DNA from 3 places in the Streptomyces sp. GB4-14 genome. Region 2 is predicted to be linked to each of the others. Evidence: riboswitches for the same ligand, from Rfam matches in the RefSeq annotation. Region 2 holds a riboswitch; each other region holds the start of a gene.
What was found. A riboswitch is a leader RNA that binds a small molecule or an ion and turns the genes downstream of it on or off. The one in region 2 is predicted to bind cyclic di-AMP.

Region 1 (7,417 bases), 1.2 Mb from region 2:
GTCGCGGCCGGCCACCTGGGCGGTGCCGTCGACCTTCACGGACGTGGTGTCGTCCACCGCCTTCAGCGCCTCCTCCGCGAAGTCCTTCGGAGTGGCCGGAGGCTGCTGCGCGCTCCGCTCCTCGGCGTCCGCCTCGTCGACGGTGGTGTGGTAGACCTCGTTGGACGCGCTGTCGTAGCCCCAGACGTCCTTGCCGTTGTGGATGAGGCTGTACTCGGCGGCGTTCTCCAGCAGGGACAGCTTCTGCCGGTCCGGGCCGTCGACGGCGACGCGCAGGGTGTGCGTGCCGGACGCCAGCTCGGTCAGCCGGCCGGACGGGTCGGCGGAGGAACCGCCCTCGCCGTCCTCGCCGCCCGCCGCGCCGGACAGCAGGCCGCTCTCCAGCCCGCCGAGGTCCGGCAGCCCGAGGTCGGTGGTGATCTTCACGGTGCCGGACAGCCGCTCCACGTCCGACTGCGCGATCTTCTCGATGAGCTGCGCGGCGGTGACGTCCGGCAGGTCGGGGTCACCCGAGTCGGCGAGCGCCGGGACGAGTCCGATCGTCGCGGCCGCCACGCCCATCACGGTGACGGGGACCACGTACCGCGCGGCCTTGCGGCGCCCGGCGCGCGGCTCCTCGACCTCCCCCGCGGTCGTCGTGTCGTCGGTCTCGTTCGGTGCCATGTGTGCCCTCCGTGGTCGGCGGCGGCTTCCGTCCCGTGTTCTCGCACCCGTTCGGCCCGGGCCGCCATTCTCACCCGAACCGGTGAGAAGTGGTGTTGTCCGTCGTGTTCCATCTGACCAGAACGGCGGGACGGAATCGTCAGACCGCGGGCTCACCTGTGCGTACTGCTGCGGTATGACACGGGAGGACGGCGCCTCACCCGCCCCGTAGGGGTCGCCCGGGTCCTGGAGGCGTACGGGGACGGCTGCCGGAGCGTCAGCCGGCCCGGTGCACCACGGCGTCGCACAGCTCGACGAGCGCCGACTTGGCGGGGCCGTCGGGCAGCGGGGCGAGGGCGGCGCGCGCCTCCTCGGCGTAGCGCACGGTGTCCCGGCGGGCCTGGCCGAGCGCGGGGTGGGCGCGCAGCAGGCGCAGCGCCTCGGCGTGCCGGGCGTCGTCGGTGAGGTCGGAGTCGAGCAGCTCGCACAGGGCGAGATCCTCGGCGAGGCCGAGCCGTGCCGCCCGCTCGCGCAGCCGCAGCACGGGGAGGGTGGCGATGCCCTCGCGCAGGTCGGTGCCGGGAGTCTTGCCGGACTCGTGGGAGTCGGAGGCGATGTCGAGGACGTCGTCGGCGAGCTGGAAGGCGACGCCGAGCCGCTCGCCGTACTGGGTGAGGACGTCGACGACGGTGTCGTCCGCGCCGGACATCATCGCGCCGAACCGGCAGGAGACGGCGACCAGGGAGCCGGTCTTGCCGCCGAGGACGTCCAGGTAGTGGTCGACCGGGTCGCGGCCGTCCTGCGGGCCCGCGGTCTCCAGGATCTGGCCGGTGACCAGTCGCTCGAACGCCTCGGCCTGCACCCGCACGGCCTCGGGGCCGAGGTCGGCCAGGATGTGGGAGGCGCGGGCGAAGAGGAAGTCGCCGGTGAGCACGGCGACCGAGTTGCCCCAGCGGGCGTTCGCGCTCGCGACCCCACGCCGCACCTCGGCCTCGTCCATCACGTCGTCGTGGTACAGCGTGGCCAGGTGGGTGAGCTCCACCACGACGGCCGACGGCACGATGCCGGGCGCGTAGGGGTCGCCGAACCGGGCGGCGAGCATGACGAGCAGCGGACGGAACCGCTTGCCGCCGGCCCGCACCAGGTGCTGGGCGGCCTCCGTGATGAACGGCACCTCGCTCTTGGTGGCTTCGAGCAGCCCTTCCTCGACAGCCGTCAATCCGGCCTGGACATCGGCTTCCAGAGCCTGGTCCCGCACGCTCAGCCCGAACGGCCCGACGACGGTCACGAGGGGTCTCCTGTCTGCTGGTGTCTGCTGGCGGTTACACGGTTTGTCGATAGGTCGCTGCCACCACTCGAGTCAGCGTATCCGGTCAGGTTTCGATCACCGCCAGGGCCCGGGGTCACAAGCAGGGCGATACGGGATCAGAAGCGGAGTGTTTTTGATCGGCTGATAACAACGGACATACCTCGCCTTCCCGGACACGGCGACCCGTGAACCATCCTGCCCCACCCCTGAGTCCGATTTGCCGCCATTGGTGGGCGAATTCCTCTTGGTCGCGAATGCGCTCACGGTCGCCGTCCCGTGAAGTGGGTCACGCGCCGGGCTGCCCTCGGGACACCCTCGCACACGCCCGTCACCCCGCTCCACGCAACGGAGTTGACGCTTGGCGACCGCAAAGGATCAAGCACGCAAAACCGCCCATCTCAAGATCAAACGGTGCCTTGCGTGATCGTCGCACTTGTTCCCGACATGTGCCCTCGCATACGTTCCGGGCCTGCCGGGTGGACGCCGAGTCCTGCCGCCACCCGCATCACACCCGACGACCAACTCACGCACGGCAGGAGCGGGGGACCCAGGTAAGTCGCCGTACCGGTACACCGCGCCGGGACGGCTCGGGGTGAAGCCATGCCCGCAGGGGCACGGCCGGGCACTCTCCCGCCCGAACCCGACAGCTCACCTCGCAGGCGTAGGAGAGGAACCCAGACATGCCCGTCATCGCTTCGTCGCGCCGCCGTCTCGTCCGCACCCTCGCCGTCGCCGGCACCGGCGTCGCCGTGGTCGCGCTGCCGCTGTTCGGCGCCACCAGCGCCTCCGCGGCCCCCTCGGCCCAGGCCACGACCGCCGCCTCCACGACCGTGTACCCGGACAACCTCGACGGCTGGATCCGCGAGGCGCTGGACGTCATGGCGCAGAACGGCATCCCCGGCTCCTACGACTCCATCCACCGCAACATCATGCGGGAGTCGTCCGGCAACCCGGCCGCCATCAACCTGTGGGACTCCAACGCCGCGAAGGGCACCCCGTCGAAGGGCCTGCTCCAGGTCATCGACCCGACCTTCCAGGCGTACCACGTGCCCGGCACCGCCTTCGACCCGTTCGACCCGGTCGCCAACATCGCCGCGGCCTGCAACTACGCCGCCGACCGCTACGGCTCGATCGACAACGTCTTCGGCGCGTACTGAGCCGACCTCTGACGGCCGAGCCCGGCCGTCTGCCCGAACAGTCGCTCGAGGACGACGGCCACGCCGTCGTCCTCGTTCGACAGGGTGACCTCGTCGGCCACCGCCTTCAGCTCGGGGTGCGCGTTGGCCATCGCGACGCCGTGGCCCGCCCACCGGAACATGGGGACGTCGTTCGGCATGTCCCCGAAGGCCACCGTGTCCTCGGGGCGCAGCCCCAGATGCTCGGCGGCCAGCGCAAGACCGGTCGCCTTGGTGACCCCGCACGGCTGGAGCTCCACCGTGCCAGGCCCCGACATGGTGACCGTGGCCAGCGAGCCGATCACGGACCGCGCCGCCACCGCCAGCGCGTCGTCCGTCAGCTCCGGGTGGCGCAGCAGCACCTTGCTGATCGGCCGCGCCCACAGGTCGTCGCGCCGCTCCACCCGCACCGACGGCAGCGTCGGGTGCGGCATCCGGTAGCCCGGCTCGATCAGCGTCAGCCCGTCGACCCCGTCCTGGTCGACCGCGGCGTACACCTCCCCCACCTCGGCCTCGATCTTGCCGAGCGCGGTCTCCGCCAGTTCCCGGTCCAGCCGGACCGACCACAGCATCCGCCGCGCGGCGGCGTCGTACACCTGGGCGCCCTGTCCGCACACCGCGAGCCCCGTGCAGCCGAGGTCGTCGAGCAGCGACCGCACCCTGGGGGCCGGCCGGCCCGTCACCACCAGGTGCCGGGCACCGGCCCGCTCGGCCCCGGCGAGGGCGGCGAGGGAGCGGTCGGAGAGGGTGTCGTCACCGCGCAGCAGCGTCCCGTCCAGGTCGGTGGCGATGAGAGAACAATCGGTGGGTGCGGCCATGATCAGAGAATACGGACAAGAGGACCGTCCGATTCACCGCGCCCGTATGCCCTCGCATTGGGTGCGATTTGCCTTCTTGTGCCGCCGCATCGCGACCGGTTGAGAACTGTTTTCCCTTTTGACCGGAACACGGTGCGCTCCGCCGGACCCCGGCACCGGGAGTCGTCCCTCATATCAGGAGCCCGCCGGGACACGACCCCGTAACGTGTGGCACGGCCACGGACACGTGGCCCACCCGCGCACACGAAAGCGAGGCAGCACCCGATGCCCCCCTTCGATGTCCCCGAGGGCGACCCCTTCGGCCCGCACAACCTGCCGTACGGCGTCTTCTCGCTCCCCGGTTCGACGGAGCGCACCGTGGGCGTCCGGCTGGGCGACCACGTCCTCGACGCCGGCGCGGCGGCACACGCCCTGGGCTCCCCCTACGCCTCCCTGCTCGCGCGCCCCACCCTCAACCCGCTGCTGGCGGCGGGCCGTACGGCCTGGTCGGACGTGCGCCGCGCGCTCACCGCGTGGGTGACCGTCCCGGCGCACCGGGAGACCGTCGAGCCCTTCTTCCACCCGCTGTCCGAGGTGACCCTCCATCTGCCGTTCGAGGTCGCGGACTACGTCGACTTCTACGCCTCGGAGCACCACGCGCGGAACGTCGGGCAGATGTTCCGCCCCGACGCCGCCGACTCCCTGACCCCCAACTGGAAGCACCTGCCGATCGGTTACCACGGCCGCTCCGGCACCGTCGTGGTGTCCGGCACCGACGTGGTGCGCCCCTCCGGGCAGCGCAAGGCGCCCGCCGACCCCGCCCCGGTCTTCGGCCCGTCGGTGCGGCTGGACATCGAGGCCGAGGTCGGCTTCGTCGTCGGCGTCCCCTCCGAGCAGGGCCGGCCCGTGCCGCTGAACGCCTACCGCGACCACGTCTTCGGCCTGTGCCTGCTCAACGACTGGTCCGCCCGCGACATCCAGGCCTGGGAGTACGTGCCCCTCGGCCCGTTCCTCGGCAAGTCCTTCGCCACCTCGGTGTCGGCGTGGATCACCCCGCTGGACGCCCTGGACGAGGCCCGCGTCGCCCCGCCCGCGCGCACCCACGGCCTGCTGCCGTACCTCGACGACTCCGGCGAGGAGCCCGGCGGCTACGACCTGCGCATCACCGTGACGATCAACGGTCACACCGTCTCCGAGTGCCCCTTCTCCACCATGTACTGGACGGCCGCCCAGCAGCTCGCCCACATGACGGTGAACGGCGCCTCCCTGCGCACCGGCGACCTCTACGGCTCCGGCACGGTCAGCGGCCCCGCCGAGCGGGAGCGCGGTTCCCTGCTGGAGCTGACCTGGAACGGCCGCGACCCGCTCGAACTCCCCGACGGCAAGCGGACGTTCCTCGAGGACGGCGACGTGGTGACACTCTCCGCCTGGGCGCCGGGACCGGACGGGGTACGGGTGGGGCTCGGCGAGGTGACGGGACGGGTGGTCCCCGCGTCCTGACCCCTCCGGCCCTACCGAGGCGCACAACCACGCTGACTCGCACCGCCCTTCGCCGTCATACTTGGCGTCGGGCGGTGCGTTCGTTCTCCGTGCCGCGCGCATCGCACCACCGCACGCCCCCGAGCCGCTTCTTCCGACAGGATCCGGAGCCCGTGGCATGACGTACTGCCTGCTCCTGCTGAGCGTGGTCGCCGTGACCGCCGCCGTGCCCGTCCCCCGCCTGCTGACCCGGGCGAAGTGGCCGGAACGGGAGCCGGTCGTCGCCCTGTGGGTGTGGCAGTGCCTGGTCGCCACCGTGCTGCTGTGCTGTCTGACCGCCCTGGCGCTGGGCGCCGCCGCCGTCTTCGGCACCGTGCGCGCGCAGTTGTTCGCCCCGGCGCCGCCCGCCGTGACCGCCGCCTACGACCTGTCGCACGCCTCGCCGTGGACGACCGTCCTCACCGTGCTGCTGGCCTGCGGCGCCGCCTGGACCACGGCGATGCTCGCCCGTGAACTGGTCGAGGCCCGCCGCCGTCGCGCCGGCGCCCGCGCACACCTGCGGGACCGCGCGCCCGACCTCCCGGCGGGACTCCCCGAGGGACGCGGGCCGCTGCTGGTGCTGGAGGAGGAGTACCCGGACGCCTGGTGGATGCCGGGCAGCCCGCCCCAGCTGATCGTCACGACCGGCGCGCTGCAGCGGCTCACGGACCATCAGCTCGACGCGGTCCTCACGCACGAGCGCGGTCACGCCCGGGCCCGCCACGACTGGCTGCTGCATCTGTCGGCTGCGCTGGCGGCCGGTTTCCCGCGTGTGCCGCTGTTCGCCCACTTCTGCGAGCAGACGCACCGGCTGGTGGAGCTGTCCGCCGACGACACGGCCTCCCGGCGCTGCGGCCACCTGACCACCGCGCTGGCGCTGATCGAGCTGAACCAGCACCGGGGCGTGCTGTCCTGCTCCTCCAGCCACCGCCTGCTCGGCGAGCGCGTCGACCGGCTCCTGGAGCCGCCGCCCCGCCTGGACCGCCGGCACCGCGCCCTGACGACGGCGGCGGCGGCGCTGGTGCCGCTGGTCCCGCTGCTGATCACGTTCGCACCGGGGCTGACGGCGCTGCCGTAACCAGTCCGGTCTCAGGTCCAGTCGGGTTCCTCGTCGGGCCAGTCGTCCTCGGGCGCCTGGGCTTCACCTGCCGCGCCGGGAGCGGCCTCCCCCGGCGCCGACATACCCGCCAGCACCTCCACGACCCCTTCCCCGTACGTCGCCCGCTTCTTCTCGCCCACGCCGCTGATCCCGCCGAGCTGCTCCACCGAGGTGGGCCACACCGTGACGATCTCCCGCAGCGTCGCGTCGTGGAAGATCACGTACGCCGGGACACCCTGCTCCTTGGCCGTCTCGGCGCGCCAGGCGCGGAGCGCCTCGAACGCCGGCTGGAGCGCCTCCGGCAGCTCCGCCGCCGCCTTCGCCTTGCGGTCGCGGCCCGCCCCGCCGCCCGAACGGGACGTGGCCGGCTTCTCGGGCTCCTTGCGCAGCGGCACCTCACGCTCGCGCCGCAGCACCGACCCGCTGGCCTCGGTGAGCACCAGCGTGCCGTAGTCGCCCTCGACGGCGAGCAGCCCCTGGGCGAGCAACTGGCGGATCACGCCCCGCCACTGGGCCTCGCTCAGCTCCTCACCGATGCCGAACACGGAGAGCTGATCGTGGTCGAACTGGATCACCTTGGCGGTGCGGCGGCCCAGCAGGATGTCCACGATCTGCACCGCGCCGAACTTCTGCCCCCGCTCCCGCTGCAGCCGCACCACCGTGGACAGCACCTTCTGCGCCGCCACCGTGCCGTCCCAGGTCTCCGGCGGGGTGAGGCAGGTGTCGCAGTTGCCGCAGTTCTCCCCGGACGGCTCCTGCCCGAAGTAGGCGAGGAGCCGGCCGCGGCGGCAGTGCACGGTCTCGCACAGGGCGAGCATCGCGTCCAGGTGCCGGCCCGCCCGCCGCCGGAACGCCTCGTCGCCCTCGCCGGACTGGA
Region 2 (7,417 bases):
GGGGCGGTCGCCTTGAGGGCGACCGGGTAGCCGAGCGTGCGGGCGGCCTCGGCGGCGGCGTCCGGGGTGGGCGCGGGCAGCGCGCGGTGCACGTGGACGCCGTAGGCGGCGAGCAGTTCGCAGGTGGCCTCGGTGGTGAGGGTGAGGCCCTGGCCGCGGGCGAGCAGCCGGTCGATGAGGGCGGCGGCGCCCCGCTCGTCGATGTCCTCGTACTCGGGCACCTTGCCGGGGTCGACGGCGTCCCGCCGCCACTGCCCGTACGCCACGGCCTGCGCGAGCGCCCGCACGGCACGCTCGGCGGCGGGGTAGGCGGGGATGGGGTGGGCGCCCTCGGGGGGTGGCACGGGAGCGGGCGCGCCCCTGCCGTCCGCCTCGGCGCTCTCGTCCGCCCCTGTCCGGGGTTCCGCGCGCTCCCCCGTCGGTGTGCCGCCGGCCGTGGGGACGGGGCCGGAGGCGGCGCCCGGCTGGGGCGCCGTGCTCGTCGCGGCGGACAGGGCCTCCGCGAGGCCGCCCAGCTCGACGTGGACCACGAGGACCGGCTTGGTGGGCTGCTCGGCGGCGGCCGAGCGCAGCGCCTCCGCGAGGGCGGCGTCGCCGACCGAGCCCTCCCCCACCGAGGGGATGGCGGTGACGACGACGGCGTCGGAGGAGTCGTCGGCCAGGGCGCGGGACAGCGCCGCGTGGAAGTCCGCCGCGGAGGCGGCGGTGGTGAGGTCCTGCGGCGGGTGCGGGCGCAGCCCCTCGGCGAGGCAGGCGTCGTAGGTGAGCAGGCCCAGGGACTCGGAGTTGCCGAGGATCGCCACCCGGGGTCCGGCGGGCAGCGGCTGGCGGGCGAGCAGCAGGCCGGCGTCGACCAGTTCGGTGATGGTGTCGACGCGGATCACCCCGGCCTGGCGCAGCAGGGCGGAGACCGTGGCGTGCGGCAGCTGGGTCGCGCGGACGGCGTGCCCGCGCGGGCCCGCCCCGTGGCGCGCGCCCTGCACCACGACCAGCGGCTTGGCGGCGGCGGTGCGGCGGGCGAGGCGGGTGAACTTGCGGGGGTTGCCGATGGACTCCAGGTACATCAGGGCGACATCGGTGTCGGCGTCCTCGTACCAGTACTGCAGGACGTCGTTGCCGGAGACGTCGGCGCGGTTGCCGGAGGAGACGAACGTGGACAGGCCGGTGACACCGGTGACGCCGCCGCCGCGCCGGTGCAGCCGGGACAGCAGCGCGACGCCGATGGCGCCGGACTGGGCGAACAGGCCGATGCGGCCGGCGCGGGGCATGTCGGGGGCGAGCGAGGCGTTGAGCCGTACCTCGGGCGAGGTGTTGATGACGCCGAAGGAGTTCGGTCCGATGATCCGCATGCCGTGTCTGCGGGCCTGCCGGACCAGGGCGCGCTGGCGCTCCTTGCCCCCGGGGCCGGACTCGGCGTAGCCGGCGGAGACCACGACGAGGCCCTGGACGTCGTGCTCGCCGCACTCGGCGACCACCTCGGGGACCCGTTCGGCGGGCACCGCGACGACCGCGAGGTCCACGGGCCCGTCGATGTCACGCACGGAGCGGAAGGCGGGGACGCCGTCGAGTTCCTTCTGTCCCTCCGGCAGCGCCCCGTTGACGGCGTAGAGGCGGCCGGTGAAGCCGCCGTCGCGGATGTTGCCCAGGATGCTGCGTCCGACGCCGCCGGGGGCGCGGCCGGTGCCGATGACGGCGACCGCGCCGGGCGCGAGGAGCCGCTGCACCGAGCGGGCCTCCGCGCGCTGCTCTCGCGCGTACTGCACGGCCAGGGAGCGGTCGGTGGGTTCCAGGTCGAACTCCAGGCGCACCACGCCGTCCTCGAAGCTGCGCTTCTGGGTGTACCCGGCGTCGGTGAACACCTTGATCATCTTGGTGTTGGCGGGCAGCACCTCGGCGGCGAACCGGCGGATGCCGCGCTCCCGGGCGACTGCGGCGATGTGCTCCAGGAGGGCCGAGGCGACGCCCCGGCCCTGGTGGGCGTCCTGCACCAGGAAGGCGACCTCGGCCTCGTCGGCCTCCGCCCCGGTCGCGGGCCGGCCGCCGGCGCCGATGCGGTCGTAGCGCACGGTGCCGATGAAGTCGTCGCCGACGGTCGCCGCGAGCCCGACCCGGTCCACGAAGTCGTGGTGGGTGAAGCGGTGGACGTCCTTGGCGGACAGCCGGGGGTAGGGCGCGAAGAAGCGGTAGTACTTCGACTCGTCGGACACCTGCTCGTAGAAGCTGACCAGGCGCTCGGCGTCGTCGGCGGTGATGGGGCGGATGCGTGCGGTGCCGCCGTCGCGCAGCACCACGTCGGCCTCCCAGTGGGCGGGGTACTCGTGGCGGTCCGACGAGGTCTGCATGGGCCCCAGAGTACGGCTCGCGTCCGACGGCGGCGCGAGGCAGTCTGTGGTGGACGACCGCCGGGCCGAGGCCGCGGCCCGGCGGCCTCGGGGGGCCGTCCCTGACGCCGCTCCGGGCACGCGTCACGATATGGAAGACTGGTCTAGACAACCCTGAACAGTGAAGGGCAGCAACACATGGCTGAGCGCCGCGTCAACGTCGGCTGGGCCGAGGGTCTCCACGCCCGCCCCGCCTCCATCTTCGTCCGAGCCGCCACGGCCGCAGGCGTCCCGGTGACGATCGCCAAGGCCGGGGGCACCCCCGTCAACGCGGCCTCGATGCTGGCCGTCCTGGGCCTGGGCGCCCAGGGCGGCGAGGAGATCGTCCTCGCCTCCGACGCCGAGGGCGCGGACGCCGCCCTGGACCGTCTGGCGAAGCTGGTCGCCGAGGGCCTCGAGGAACTCCCCGAGACCGTCTGAACCGGAATTCCGCACGCGACGGCCGTGCGACACGGAAAGGCCCGCCCCGATCACCGGGCGGGCCTTTCTCTTCCCCATTTCAGGGCAGCAGAAAAACCCCCCGCGATTTCCGCACTCTTTGTATACGGGAACCGTGTTAATGGCGCAGGCCCGTCATGTTTACGGGATGTTGCGAGTTCCTCACACGGTCCGTGCGGACGGCTCGGTCGGCGCCGGAGCCGAACCGCAGCCGGTGCCCGGCGTCCGCCTGCTCGGTGTGCAGCGCCGTCAGGGTCCGCGCCCGCTCGCCGTCGCCGCGCGCCACGGCGTCCACGATCGCGCCGTGCTCCGCCCAGTACGCGACCGGGTCGGAAGGTCCGTCGACCGCGTACATCCAGGCGATCTTGTGCCTGAGCTGGGTCAGCATCGACGTCAGCGCCGGGCTGCCGGAGGCCTGGGCGAGCGTCTCGTGGAACCAGCCGCCCAGCGAGCGGAGGTCGTCGCTGCTGCCCTGACGTGCGCGTTCCTGCCCCAGCCTGACCAGGCCGCGCAGCACTTTCAGATGGGCGTCGGTGCGCCGCTGCGCGGCCCGGGAGGCGCCCAGGGGCTCCAGGAGCCGGCGCATCTCCAGCAGGTCGGCGGCCTCCTGCTCGGTGGGCTCCGCCACGCACGCGCCCGCGTGCCGACGGGTCACCACGAACCCCTCGGCCTCCAGGGTGCGCAGCGCCTCGCGGACGGGGACGCGGGAGACCCCGTAGCGGCGGGCGAGCAGTTCCTCGGTGAGCCGGCTCCCGCGCTCGTAGACACCGGCGACGATGTCGTCCCGGATCGCCGTGCACACCGAGTGCGCGGGAATACGCATGACCGACCTCCGGCTTAATCCCCGTGAAACGTCGACGATTGACGTCCGTTCGTGACTCTATTGCAATCGACGACAATTTCCGACGGCGGACCGGAATCCATACATAATTTTTGGACAGGGGGCGCCCGCACCGACGGGTTCGGAAACGGCGAAAGCCCCGGCTCGCGGAGAGCCGGGGCCCGAAGGCGGGAGGGTGCGCCTCAGATGTTCACGCCGTGCGACCGGAGGTAGGCGACCGGGTCGAGGTCGGAGCCGTACTCGGCGGACATGCGCGCCTCGAAGTGCAGGTGGGCGCCGGTGACGTTGCCGGTGGCGCCGGACAGGCCGATCTGCTCCCCGGCCGCGACCTCCTGGCCCACCGACACCGCGATCGACGACAGGTGCGCGTACTGGGTGTACGTGCCGTCGTGCATCTTGATGACGACCTGATTGCCGTACGCGCCGCCCCAGCCGGCCTCGACGACCGTGCCGACGCCGACGGAGTGGACGGGCGTGCCGCTCGCTGCGTGGAAGTCGATCCCGGTGTGGCTGCCGGACGACCAGATGGCGCCGCCGCTCTGGTACGCGGTCGACACGTACGAGCCGGGGATCGGGGAGACGAAGGTGTTGAGGCGCTTGCGCTCCGCCTCACGCGCGGCGCGCTCCTTCTCGGCACGGGCCTTCTCGGCCTCCTCGGCCGCGCGCTCACGGGCCGCCTCCTCGGCGGCCTTGCGCGCGGCCTCCTGAGCCGCCACGCGGGCGGCCTCGTGCTGGGCGGCGGCCTGGGCGTCGATGCGGTCGGCGACCACGTCGCCCAGGGTGACGACGGGAGTCAGGCCGGTCTGGGCCGAGGCCGGTTCGGCGGCGAGCGCGGGGGCCGCGAGGGTGCCGACGACGCCGGTGCCCGCGAGGGCCGCGACGCCCGCGGCGCGGGCGGTGCCGCGCTGGACGCGGCTGGGACGACGGTGCTTCCCGGTGGCGCGGGTGAACGCCATGTACAAGCTGGTCCTTTCCTTCCCTCTCGCCTACCGGGTTAGCTGACGGGTTCGGAGCAGGAAGGTCTCCTACGGACCCCCTCGCGACACGCGCGGGCGTCCGATTCACCCCAGGGACTTCATGTGGGTCCCCGGCTCCCCTGGCTCGCGCCGTACGGGGACTCGGCGATGACTGTCCGGTGCCGCGGATGCGGCGCACTGCCCGACGAACAGCCCGCATGAAACTAAGCGGGACGCCTCGCAATCCCCAAACGGTTCCCGGGTTTTGTAGCGCATCCCACACGGCAGACAGGCAACCTCCGCCCCAATTCGGGCATAAGGGAGCCCCGGTGACGTACCCGTCACCGGGGCTCCCGCGCGCGTGCGTCCCGCCGCGGCCCTACTCGGCCGTCACGACGGTGACTTCGCCGATGCCGAGCGCCTCCACGGGCGCCTTGATCTGCGCCGCGTCGCCGACGAGCACGGTCACCAGACGGTCCACCGGGAAGGCGTTCACCACCGCCGCCGTGGCCTCCACGGTGCCGGTCGCCGCCAACTGCCGGTACAGGTCGGCCTGGTAGTGGTCCGGCAGGTGCTGCTCGACCTGGTCGGCCAGCGTGCTCGCGACGGCCGCGGCGGTCTCGTACTTGAGCGGCGCCACGCCCACCAGGTTCTGCACGGCGACGTCCCGCTCCTCGTCGGTGAGGCCCTCGGCGGCCAGCGTGCGCAGCACGGTCCACAGGTCGTCCAGCGCCGGGCCGGTGTTGGGGGTGTCGACCGAGCCGCTGATGGCCAGCATAGACGCGCCCGTGCCGTCAGGGGCCGAGCGGAGCACCTGGCCGAACGCCCGTACGCCGTAGGTGTATCCCTTCTCCTCGCGCAGGACGCGGTCCAGACGGGAGGTCAGGGTGCCGCCGAGGCAGTACGTGCCGAGCACCTGCGCGGGCCACACCCGGTCGTGCCGGTCCGGGCCGGTACGGCCGATCAGCAGCTGCGTCTGCACGGCGCCGGGCCGGTCCACGACGACCACGCGCCCGGTGTCGTCCGCGACCACCGGCGGTACGGGCCGCGGCTGCGCCTGGGAGCCCGTCCAGGCGCCCAGGGTGTCGGCGAGCAGCGCGTCCAGGTCGACGCCGGTGAGGTCGCCGACCACCACGGCGGTCGCCGTGGCCGGGCGGACGTGCTTCTCGTAGAAGCCGCGCACCGCCGCGGAGTCGATGCGCGCGACGGTCTCCTCGGTGCCCTGGCGCGGGCGGGACATGCGCGCGCTCGCCGGGAACAGCTCCTTGGCGAGCTCCTTCGCGGCGCGGCGGGACGGGTTCGCCAGCTCGTGCGGGATCTCGTCGAGGCGGTTGCGGACCAGCCGCTCGATCTCACTGTCGGCGAAGGCGGGCGCGCGCAGGGCGTCGGCGACCAGTCCGAGCCCCTTGGGGAGCCGCGAGGCCGGCACCTCGAGGCTGAGGCGGACGCCGGGGTGGTCGGCGTGCGCGTCGAGGGTGGCGCCACAGCGCTCCAGCTCGGCGGCGAACTCCTCGGCGGAGTGCTTGTCGGTGCCCTCGGAGAAGGCGCGCGCCATGATGGTGGCGACGCCGTCCAGGCCCTCCGGCTCCGCGTCCAGGGGCGCGTCGAGGACCACCTCGACGGCGACGACCTGCTGGCCGGGGCGGTGGCAGCGCAGCACCGTCAGGCCGTTGTCGAGGGCGCCGCGCTCGGGGGCCGGGAAGGCCCAGGGCTTGGCCTCGCCCGCCTGCGGCCGGGGGTGGAACTCCATCGTGGCGAGCTCGGTCACTTCGCCGCCTCCTCGTTCTCGTCGGTGCCGGCTGCGGCGGCTTCGGTGGCTTCGTCGGCTGCGTCGGCTTCGTCACCGGCCGCCGGGGCGACGGGCTCGTAGACGAGCACCGCGCGGTTGTCGGGCCGCAGGCGCGCCTTGGCGACCTCCTGGACCTCCTCGGCCGTCACCTCCAGGACCCGGCTCACGGCGGTCAGGGCGAGCTGCGGGTCGCCGAACAGCACGGCGTAGCGGCACAGTTCGTCGGCGCGGCCGGCGACCGTGCCGAGCCGGTCGAGCCACTCGCGCTCCAGCTGGGCCTGGGCGCGCTCCATCTCCTCGGCGGTGGGGCCCTCCTCGGCGAACCGGGCGAGCTCCTCGTCGATGGCGGCCTCGATCACCGGCACCTCGACGTCGCCCGACGTCTTGACGTCCAGCCAGCCCAGGGACGGCGCCCCGGCCAGCCGCAGCAGGCCGAACCCGGCCGCGACGGCCGTGCGGTCGCGGCGCACCAGGCGGTTGTAGATGCGCGAGGACTCGCCGCCGCCGAGGACGGTGAGCGCCAGGTCGGCCGCGTCGCACGCGCGCGTGCCGTCCTCCGGGAGCCGGTAGGCGGCCATCAGCGCCCGCGCCGGGACCTCCTCCTCGACGACCTCGCGCAGCTCCTCGCCGATGACGTCGGGCAGCGAGCCGTCGCGGGGGGCGGGCTTGCCGTCGTGCGACGGGATGGAGCCGAAGTACTTCTCGATCCAGGCGAGCGTCTGCTCGGGGTCGATGTCGCCGACCACGGACAGCACCGCGTTGTTCGGCGCGTAGTACGTGCGGAAGAACTGGCGGGCGTCCTCCAGGGTCGCCGCGTCCAGGTCCGCCATCGACCCGATCGGGGTGTGGTGGTACGGGTGGCCCTCCGGGTAGGCGAGGGCGGTCAGCTTCTCGAAGGCGGTGCCGTAGGGAACGTTGTCGTAGCGCTGGCGGCGCTCGTTCTTCACGACGTCCCGCTGGTTCTCCATGGACTCCTCGTCCAGGGCGGTCAGCAGGGAGCCCATGCGGTCGG
Region 3 (7,417 bases), 2.5 Mb from region 2:
GCGGCCGCCCTCGCCGAGTACCGCGCGCTGCTGCCGTACTACGAGAACCGGTACGTGGCCGCCGGGGACCCGCAGCAGGCCCACGACGTGCGGCGCCGCATCGGGCATCTGCTGCTCGCCCTCGGCGACCGGGCCGCCGCGCACGACACGCTGGTGCGGCTGCTGCACGACGTCGAGCGCGTCCAGGGGCCGGGGCACCCGCTCGCGGCGGACATCCGGCGCACCCTCCAGTGGCTGGGGCAGGTGCGCGGATAGGGCCCGCGCGGGGGAGACGGCGGGCGCGGCGGTGCCGGAAGTCGCCGTGAATCGTTGGTCGAATGGGTTGGCCAGAGCTTGGCCGATGCCTACCATCGATCACCGCAAGACTTTGTGCACCGCCGCACAAGCTCTCCTCAGGAGGTTTCCTTGCACCGCCGTCGTCGCACCGCGTTCCTCCTCACCGCCGCGATCGCCGCGGCCCCTCTGCTCACCGCCTGCGGGAACGACGCGCACCCCGGTGCGGCGGCCGTGGTCGGCGGGGAGCGGATCACCGTGTCGCAGCTGGAGAACCGCGTCGACGAGGTGCGTGCCGCGCAGCGGAAGGCCGTTCCGGACGAGGCGCAGTACCAGCAGGCCATCGCCCGCACCGGCGGTCTGACCCGCGACACCCTGCACAGCATGGTGCTGGACCGGGTGCTCGAGCGCGCCGCGCGCGACGCCGGGGTGACGGTCTCCGACCGCGAGGTGCAGCGGACGCGGGCCGAGTTCGAGGAGCAGGCCGGCGGCGCGAAGGCGCTGGAGGCCGCCTGGCTCCAGCAGTACGGCGTCCCGCCGCAGCGCCTCGACGACAACCTCCGCCTCCAGGTGACGGCGCAGAAGCTCGCCCAGAAGCTCGGCACCGACACCAGCCGGCCCGAGTTCTGGAAGGCGCTGTCCGACGCGAGCAAGGAGCTCGACGTCGACCTCAACCCGCGCTACGGCGAGTGGGACGCGGAGAAGAGCAGCCGGGTCGACGCGAAGACGCCGTGGGTGAAGGACGTCACCGCCGTGGACGGGCCGCCGCTGGGCCTGTGAGGTGGGCTAGTTTCGAAGGGTGAACGCAACCAGCCCCGCCCCCGGCCGTGTCGTCCTGCTCACCACCAGCCACCGGGTCGCGCCAGGACTGCTGTCCTGGCCCGCCTGGCAGGTCCTGCGCACGGCCGACCGGGTGCTGTGCGCGGACGGCGCCCACCCGCAGCTGCCGTACCTGCGCGAGGCCGGAATAGCCGTCGAGGAGGCCGCGCCCACCGCGGAGGAGGTCGTCGACGCCTGCGCCGGCGGCCGCACGGTGGTCGTCGTCGCGACCGGCGAGGGCGAGCCCGCGCTCACCGACGGACTGGCGCGGATGGCCGGCAGCGGCCGGGTCCGCATGCCCGAGCTGGAGCTGCTGCCCGCCTCCTACGACCTGCCCGGCGCCCGCCTGCTCGACCTGGTCCAGGTCATGGACCGCATCCGCGCCGAGTGCCCCTGGTCCTCGCAGCAGACCCACAAGGGCCTCGCCAAGTACGGCATCGAGGAGGCGTACGAGCTCGTCGAGGCCATCGAGGACGGCGACCGGGACGAGCTGCGCGAGGAACTGGGGGACGTGCTGCTCCAGGTCGTCTTCCACGCGCGCATCGCCGAGGAGCACCCGGAGGAGCCCTTCTCGGTCGACGACGTCGCGGGCGGGATCGTCGCCAAGCTCGTCCACCGGCATCCGCACGTCTTCGGGGAGGAGACGGCGCGGACGCCGGAGGAGGTCAAGGCGCACTGGATGCGGACGAAGGCGGAGGAGAAGCGGAGGGAGTCCGTCACGGACGGGGTGCCGGTGGGGCAGCCGGCGCTGGCGCTCGCCACCAAGCTGGCGTCGCGGGCCCGCTCGGCGGGCCTGTCCGTTCCTCTCCCCTCCGGGGAGGGGATCGGCTACGAGCTGCTGGCGCTGGCCGCGCGGGCGGAGGCGGAGGGGGTGGACGCGGAAGCGGCTCTTCGGGCTGCCGCCCGGGTGTACCGGGACGCGATCCGCGCGACGGAAAAGACCGGGGGCGGCTGACCCACCACCACGGGGGCCCCGCCCCCGAACCCCCGTTCGCGCAGTTCCCCGCGCCCCTCAGGGCCTGAAGGGGCGCGGGGAACTGCGCGCCCAGCCCTCACTCACCCGCACGGGCCCGCCGGCCCGATGCCAGGCCCGTCAGGGCCTGAAGGGGCGCGGGGAACGGCGCGAGCAAGTCCCGCGGACCCGCACATACTCGCGGTGCGAGCCACCCCCTTCCAGGGGCGCGGGGAACTGCGCGCCCAGCCCCCACCCACCCGCACGGGCCCGCGGCCCCGAATCCCCGGCCCGTTAGGGTCACCCCATGCGTGACCAGTCACCCCCCTCCCCGGCCCCCGACCTGTTCACATGGGAGTTCGCGGCCAACCCCTACCCCGCCTACGCCTGGCTCCGCGAGCACGCCCCCGTGCACAAGACGAAGCTGCCCAGCGGCGTCGACGCCTGGCTGGTCACCCGTTACGCCGACGCCCGTCAGACCCTCGCCGACAACCGTCTGTCGAAGAACCCCGCGCACCACGACGAGCCCGCGCACGCGAAGGGCAAGACCGGCATCCCGGGCGAGCGGCAGGCCGACCTCATGACGCACCTGCTGAACATCGACCCCCCGGACCACACCCGCCTCCGCCGCCTGGTCAGCAAGGCGTTCACCCCGCGCCGCGTGGCCGAGTTCGCCCCCCGCGTGCAGGAACTCACGGACGACCTCATCGACCGTTTCACGACGAACGGCGGCGGCACCGCCGATCTCATCCACGACTTCGCCTTCCCCCTCCCCATCTACGCCATCTGCGACCTGCTCGGCGTCCCGCGCGAGGACCAGGACGACTTCCGGGACTGGGCGGGCATGATGATCCGTCACGGCGGCGGCCCGCGCGGCGGGGTGGCGCGGTCGGTGAAGAAGATGCGCGCCTACCTCGCCGAGCTGATCCACCGCAAGCGTCAGGCGCTGCCCGCCGAGCCCGCCCCCGGCGAGGACCTCATCTCCGGTCTGATCCGCGCCTCCGACCACGGCGAGCACCTCACGGAGAACGAGGCCGCCGCGATGGCGTTCATCCTCCTCTTCGCCGGCTTCGAGACGACGGTCAACCTGATCGGCAACGGCACCTACGCCCTGCTCACGCACCCCGGGCAGCGGGAGCGTCTGCAGCGGGCGCTGGCCGAGGGGGACCGCGGGCTGCTGGCGACCGGGGTGGAGGAACTGCTCCGCTACGACGGCCCGGTGGAGCTGGCGACCTGGCGGTTCGCCACGGAACCGGTCGTCATCGGCGGGCAGCGGATCGAGACCGGCGACCCGGTGCTCGTCGTGCTGGCCGCGGCCGACCGGGACCCGGAGCGGTTCACCGACCCGGACACCCTGGACCTGGGCCGCCGCGACAACCAGCACCTGGGGTACGGGCACGGCATCCACTACTGCCTGGGCGCCCCGCTCGCGCGCCTGGAGGGGCAGACCGCGCTCGCCACGCTTCTGACGCGCCTTCCGGACCTCCGGCTCGCCGCGGATCCGGCCGAACTGCGCTGGCGCGGCGGCCTCATCATGCGGGGACTCCGCACGCTTCCGGTGGAATTCTCCCCTCCGCGTTCAGGGCGGAGTTCAGGACACACCTGACCTTCCTGTCCGTGCCCGGGGGCCGACGCGCGGAAACCTGAGACATGCTCAACTCTGTGATCTCCATGTGATCTGCACGGCATGAACTTGTGACAAGTGATCGACTGCCTATACGTTCACCCATCAAGTACGGCGCGCCGCAAGGTTTTGCTCGCCCGTGCCGGTCCTTGCTGCCGAGTGAAAGGCTTCCGCATGCTCTCCGGGAACGGCCGACACCGTCGCCCCCGCCAGGCTCCGGCTCTGCTCGTCGCCGCCGGGGTGACCGGCTCCGCGATCGCGATCCCGCTCCTCGGGGCGGGCGCCGCCAGCGCGGCGGACGGTGAGACCTGGGACCGGGTCGCGGAGTGCGAGAGCGGCGGCTCCTGGAGCCAGAACACCGGCAACGGCTACTACGGCGGCCTGCAGTTGACCCAGGACGACTGGGAGAACTACGGCGGCCTGGAGTTCGCGCCCAGCGCCGACGAGGCCAGCCGCAACCAGCAGATCACCGTGGCCGAGAGGATCCTCGCCGACCAGGGGGTCGGCAAGTGGCGCGCCTGCGGCCTGCTCACGGGTCTGAACCAGGACACCGCGTCCCCGAACGTCGACCCGGGCGTGCCGGACGGTACGGACCGGGACGACTCCGGGACCGGCGGCACCGGCACACCGTCCGGTTCGCCGGAATCCGGTGATTCGTCCGCTTCCCCCTCTCCGTCGGCCACGTCCGGTTCGTCCGGTGAGGTCAAGAGTGGCGCGGACGCCGGCGCCTCCGCCTCCCCGTCCGCCTCCGCCTCCGCCACCCCCGAAGGTGACGAGTCGGACAAGTCGGGGCAGAGTACCGGTTCTTCGGCCGTCACCGGGTCCGAGGACAGCGGCTCGGGCCGTCACCGCGGTCCCAGCGCGCAGGAGGACGCGACCGCCGACGCCGGGACCCCGTCGTCCGGCCGGCACGCCTCGCCCTCCGTGGACACGCCCGCCGGCATCGCCGACGACCGCTACACCGTCCAGAACGGCGACAGCCTGGCCTCCATCGCCGACTCCCTTGCCCTGACCGGCGGATGGACGGCGCTCTACGTGGAGAACCAGCAGGTCATCGGCGACGACCCGGACCTCATCCTGCCTGGCCAGCGGCTCCTGGTGGACGCCGAGACCGCCGAATAGCGGTAGGAAACGGGCGGTCGAAGACGCCTGCGGACGGCGGCAGTTGACGGAGCGATAAGGGCTGAATGTCCGTAATAAGGACTGTGAGAGATAGGTCTCAGAGGCCCTGATCATCTTTGAAATTCCGTCGATCACGTGCTTACGGTCGTGACCGCTCGCCACCGCGGGCCCCGGCTGCCGCCACGCCGAATCCTGCCAGTGGCAGCACGGGAACAGTCGTCGCGTCATGCGCCGTAGGCAGGAGCGGGGGACCCAGGTAAGTGCCGCGACCGGACGGTTGACGTCCGGTACGGCTCGGGGTGAAGCCGCGTCCCGGGAGGGACGTGGCCGGGCAACTCAACCGGCCCGAACCCGACAGCTCACCTCGTAGGCGTCGGTGAGGGGATCCATCCATGCTGTTTTCCGGCAAGGGCAAGCACCGTCGTCCGTCCAAGGCCACTCGCGCCATCGCCATCGCCGGTGTCGCCGGCGCCGCCGTCGCCGGCCCGCTGATGGCGTCCGGCACCGCCTCCGCGGCCACCGCGTCCGAGTGGGACGCCGTCGCCCAGTGCGAGTCCGGCGGCAACTGGTCCATCAACACCGGCAACGGTTACTACGGCGGTCTGCAGTTCTCCGCCTCCACCTGGGCCGCGTACGGCGGCACGCAGTACGCCGCCACCGCCGACCAGGCCTCCAAGGCCCAGCAGATCGAGATCGCCGAGAAGGTCCTCGCGGGCCAGGGCAAGGGCGCCTGGCCGGTCTGCGGCACCGGCCTGTCCAACGCCTCCTACGACGGCGGCTCCGCCGAGGGCTCCTCGCAGGAGTCCGGCTCGACCGAGTCGCGTGAGAGCGAGCAGAAGGCCTCCCGCTCCGCCGAGCGCCAGGCCGCCCCGGCCGCCCCGGCCGAGCAGAAGGCCGAGAAGAAGACCGTGACCACCCCGACCGGCAAGAAGGTCGAGAAGGGCGACGGCGAGTACAAGGTCGTCAAGGGTGACACCCTCAGCTCCATCGCCGCGGAGCACGAGGTCAAGGGCGGCTGGGCGAAGCTGTTCGAGCTGAACGACGACATCGTCGACGACGCCGATCTCATCTACCCGGGCCAGCAGCTGCACCTCAAGTAAGCAGCGACCGCCAGGTCCCTCCCCGTCCCCACGGGCTCCCCGCCCCGGTGCGTTTCTTCCCCCGTACGCACCGGGGCGGGGTCATGTCCGGACGCGTTCCGGTCACGGTTTCCCGAACCGGCTTTGTTCCGTCCGGAAACAATCTATTCTCGGTTCTGTCCATGAGGCGGGCGGCGAGATGGCCGATCGCCCGGAGCCGGTTAGGCTCGGACCCGCAGGGCCCCCGCGGCCCCGCTCACCCGCGTCACATCCCAAGAAGGAGATGCTCGTGCCGTCCATCGACGTCGTCGTAGCCCGGGAAATCCTGGACTCCCGAGGCAACCCCACGGTCGAGGTCGAGGTCGGCCTCGACGACGGCAGCACGGGTCGTGCCGCCGTCCCGTCCGGCGCCTCCACCGGCGCCTTCGAGGCCATCGAACTCCGTGACGGCGACGCCGGCCGTTACCTGGGCAAGGGCGTCGAGAAGGCCGTCCTGGCCGTCATCGAGCAGATCGGCCCGGAGCTCGTCGGCTACGACGCCACCGAGCAGCGCCTGATCGACCAGGCGATGTTCGACCTGGACGCCACCGACAACAAGGGCTCGCTCGGCGCCAACGCCATCCTCGGCGTCTCGCTCGCCGTCGCGCACGCCGCCTCCGAGGCCAGCGACCTGCCGCTGTTCCGCTACCTGGGCGGCCCGAACGCGCACCTGCTGCCGGTGCCGATGATGAACATCCTGAACGGCGGCTCGCACGCCGACTCCAACGTGGACATCCAGGAGTTCATGATCGCCCCGATCGGCGCGGAGTCCTTCTCCGAGGCCCTGCGCTGGGGCGCCGAGGTCTACCACACCCTCAAGAAGGTGCTGAAGGGCAAGGGCCTGGCCACCGGTCTGGGCGACGAGGGCGGCTTCGCCCCGAACCTCGGCTCCAACCGCGAGGCCCTCGACCTCATCCTCGAGGCCATCAAGGAAGCCGGTTACACCCCCGGCGAGCAGATCGCCCTCGCCCTCGACGTGGCCGCCTCCGAGTTCTACAAGGACGGCGTCTACACCTTCGAGGGCAAGGAGCGCTCGGCGGCCGAGATGACCGAGTACTACGCGGAGCTCGTCGACGCGTACCCGCTCGTGTCCATCGAGGACCCGCTGTTCGAGGACGACTGGGAGGGCTGGAAGACCATCACCGACAAGCTCGGCGACAAGGTCCAGCTCGTCGGCGACGACCTGTTCGTCACCAACCCGGAGCGCCTGGCCCGCGGCATCGAGGAGGGCGCCGCCAACGCCCTGCTGGTGAAGGTGAACCAGATCGGCTCGCTCACCGAGACCCTGGACGCCGTCGAGCTGGCCCAGCGCAACGGCTTCAAGTGCATGATGTCCCACCGCTCCGGCGAGACCGAGGACGTCACCATCGCCGACCTCGCCGTCGCCACCAACTGCGGCCAGATCAAGACCGGCGCCCCGGCCCGCTCCGAGCGCGTCGCCAAGTACAACCAGCTGCTGCGCATCGAGGAGATCCTCGACGACGCCGCGGTGTACGCCGGCCGCAGCGC

Region 1: it holds a riboswitch for cyclic di-AMP, as region 2 does, so the genes downstream of both, ELQ39_RS12810 (transglycosylase SLT domain-containing protein) here and ELQ39_RS07420 (M23 family metallopeptidase) in region 2, are expected to answer to the same signal.
Region 3: it holds a riboswitch for cyclic di-AMP, as region 2 does, so the genes downstream of both, ELQ39_RS19055 (transglycosylase family protein) here and ELQ39_RS07420 (M23 family metallopeptidase) in region 2, are expected to answer to the same signal.

The regions. Positions count from the first base shown of each region.
Region 1 covers NZ_RZHO01000002.1:2,566,732-2,574,148, forward strand. The annotation lists gene ELQ39_RS12800 (LolA family protein) at 1-663, opposite strand, end outside; gene ELQ39_RS12805 (polyprenyl synthetase family protein) at 920-1,930, opposite strand; cyclic di-AMP (ydaO/yuaA leader) riboswitch at 2,499-2,628, shown strand; gene ELQ39_RS12810 (transglycosylase SLT domain-containing protein) at 2,632-3,108, shown strand; gene ELQ39_RS12815 (HAD family hydrolase) at 3,072-3,944, opposite strand; gene fahA (fumarylacetoacetase) at 4,209-5,423, shown strand; gene ELQ39_RS12825 (M56 family metallopeptidase) at 5,581-6,519, shown strand; gene recQ (DNA helicase RecQ) at 6,531-7,417, opposite strand, start outside.
Region 2 covers NZ_RZHO01000002.1:1,385,084-1,392,500, forward strand. The annotation lists gene ELQ39_RS07405 (bifunctional acetate--CoA ligase family protein/GNAT family N-acetyltransferase) at 1-2,342, opposite strand, end outside; gene ELQ39_RS07410 (HPr family phosphocarrier protein) at 2,520-2,801, shown strand; gene ELQ39_RS07415 (GntR family transcriptional regulator) at 2,938-3,642, opposite strand; gene ELQ39_RS07420 (M23 family metallopeptidase) at 3,843-4,616, opposite strand; cyclic di-AMP (ydaO/yuaA leader) riboswitch at 4,629-4,794, opposite strand; gene ELQ39_RS07425 (M16 family metallopeptidase) at 4,996-6,384, opposite strand; gene ELQ39_RS07430 (M16 family metallopeptidase) at 6,381-7,417, opposite strand, start outside.
Region 3 covers NZ_RZHO01000002.1:3,851,743-3,859,159, forward strand. The annotation lists gene ELQ39_RS19030 (protein kinase domain-containing protein) at 1-255, shown strand, start outside; gene ELQ39_RS19035 (SurA N-terminal domain-containing protein) at 406-1,053, shown strand; gene ELQ39_RS19040 (nucleoside triphosphate pyrophosphohydrolase) at 1,073-2,047, shown strand; gene ELQ39_RS19045 (cytochrome P450 family protein) at 2,352-3,650, shown strand; gene ELQ39_RS19050 (transglycosylase family protein) at 3,843-4,790, shown strand; cyclic di-AMP (ydaO/yuaA leader) riboswitch at 5,010-5,178, shown strand; gene ELQ39_RS19055 (transglycosylase family protein) at 5,183-5,890, shown strand; gene eno (phosphopyruvate hydratase) at 6,159-7,417, shown strand, end outside.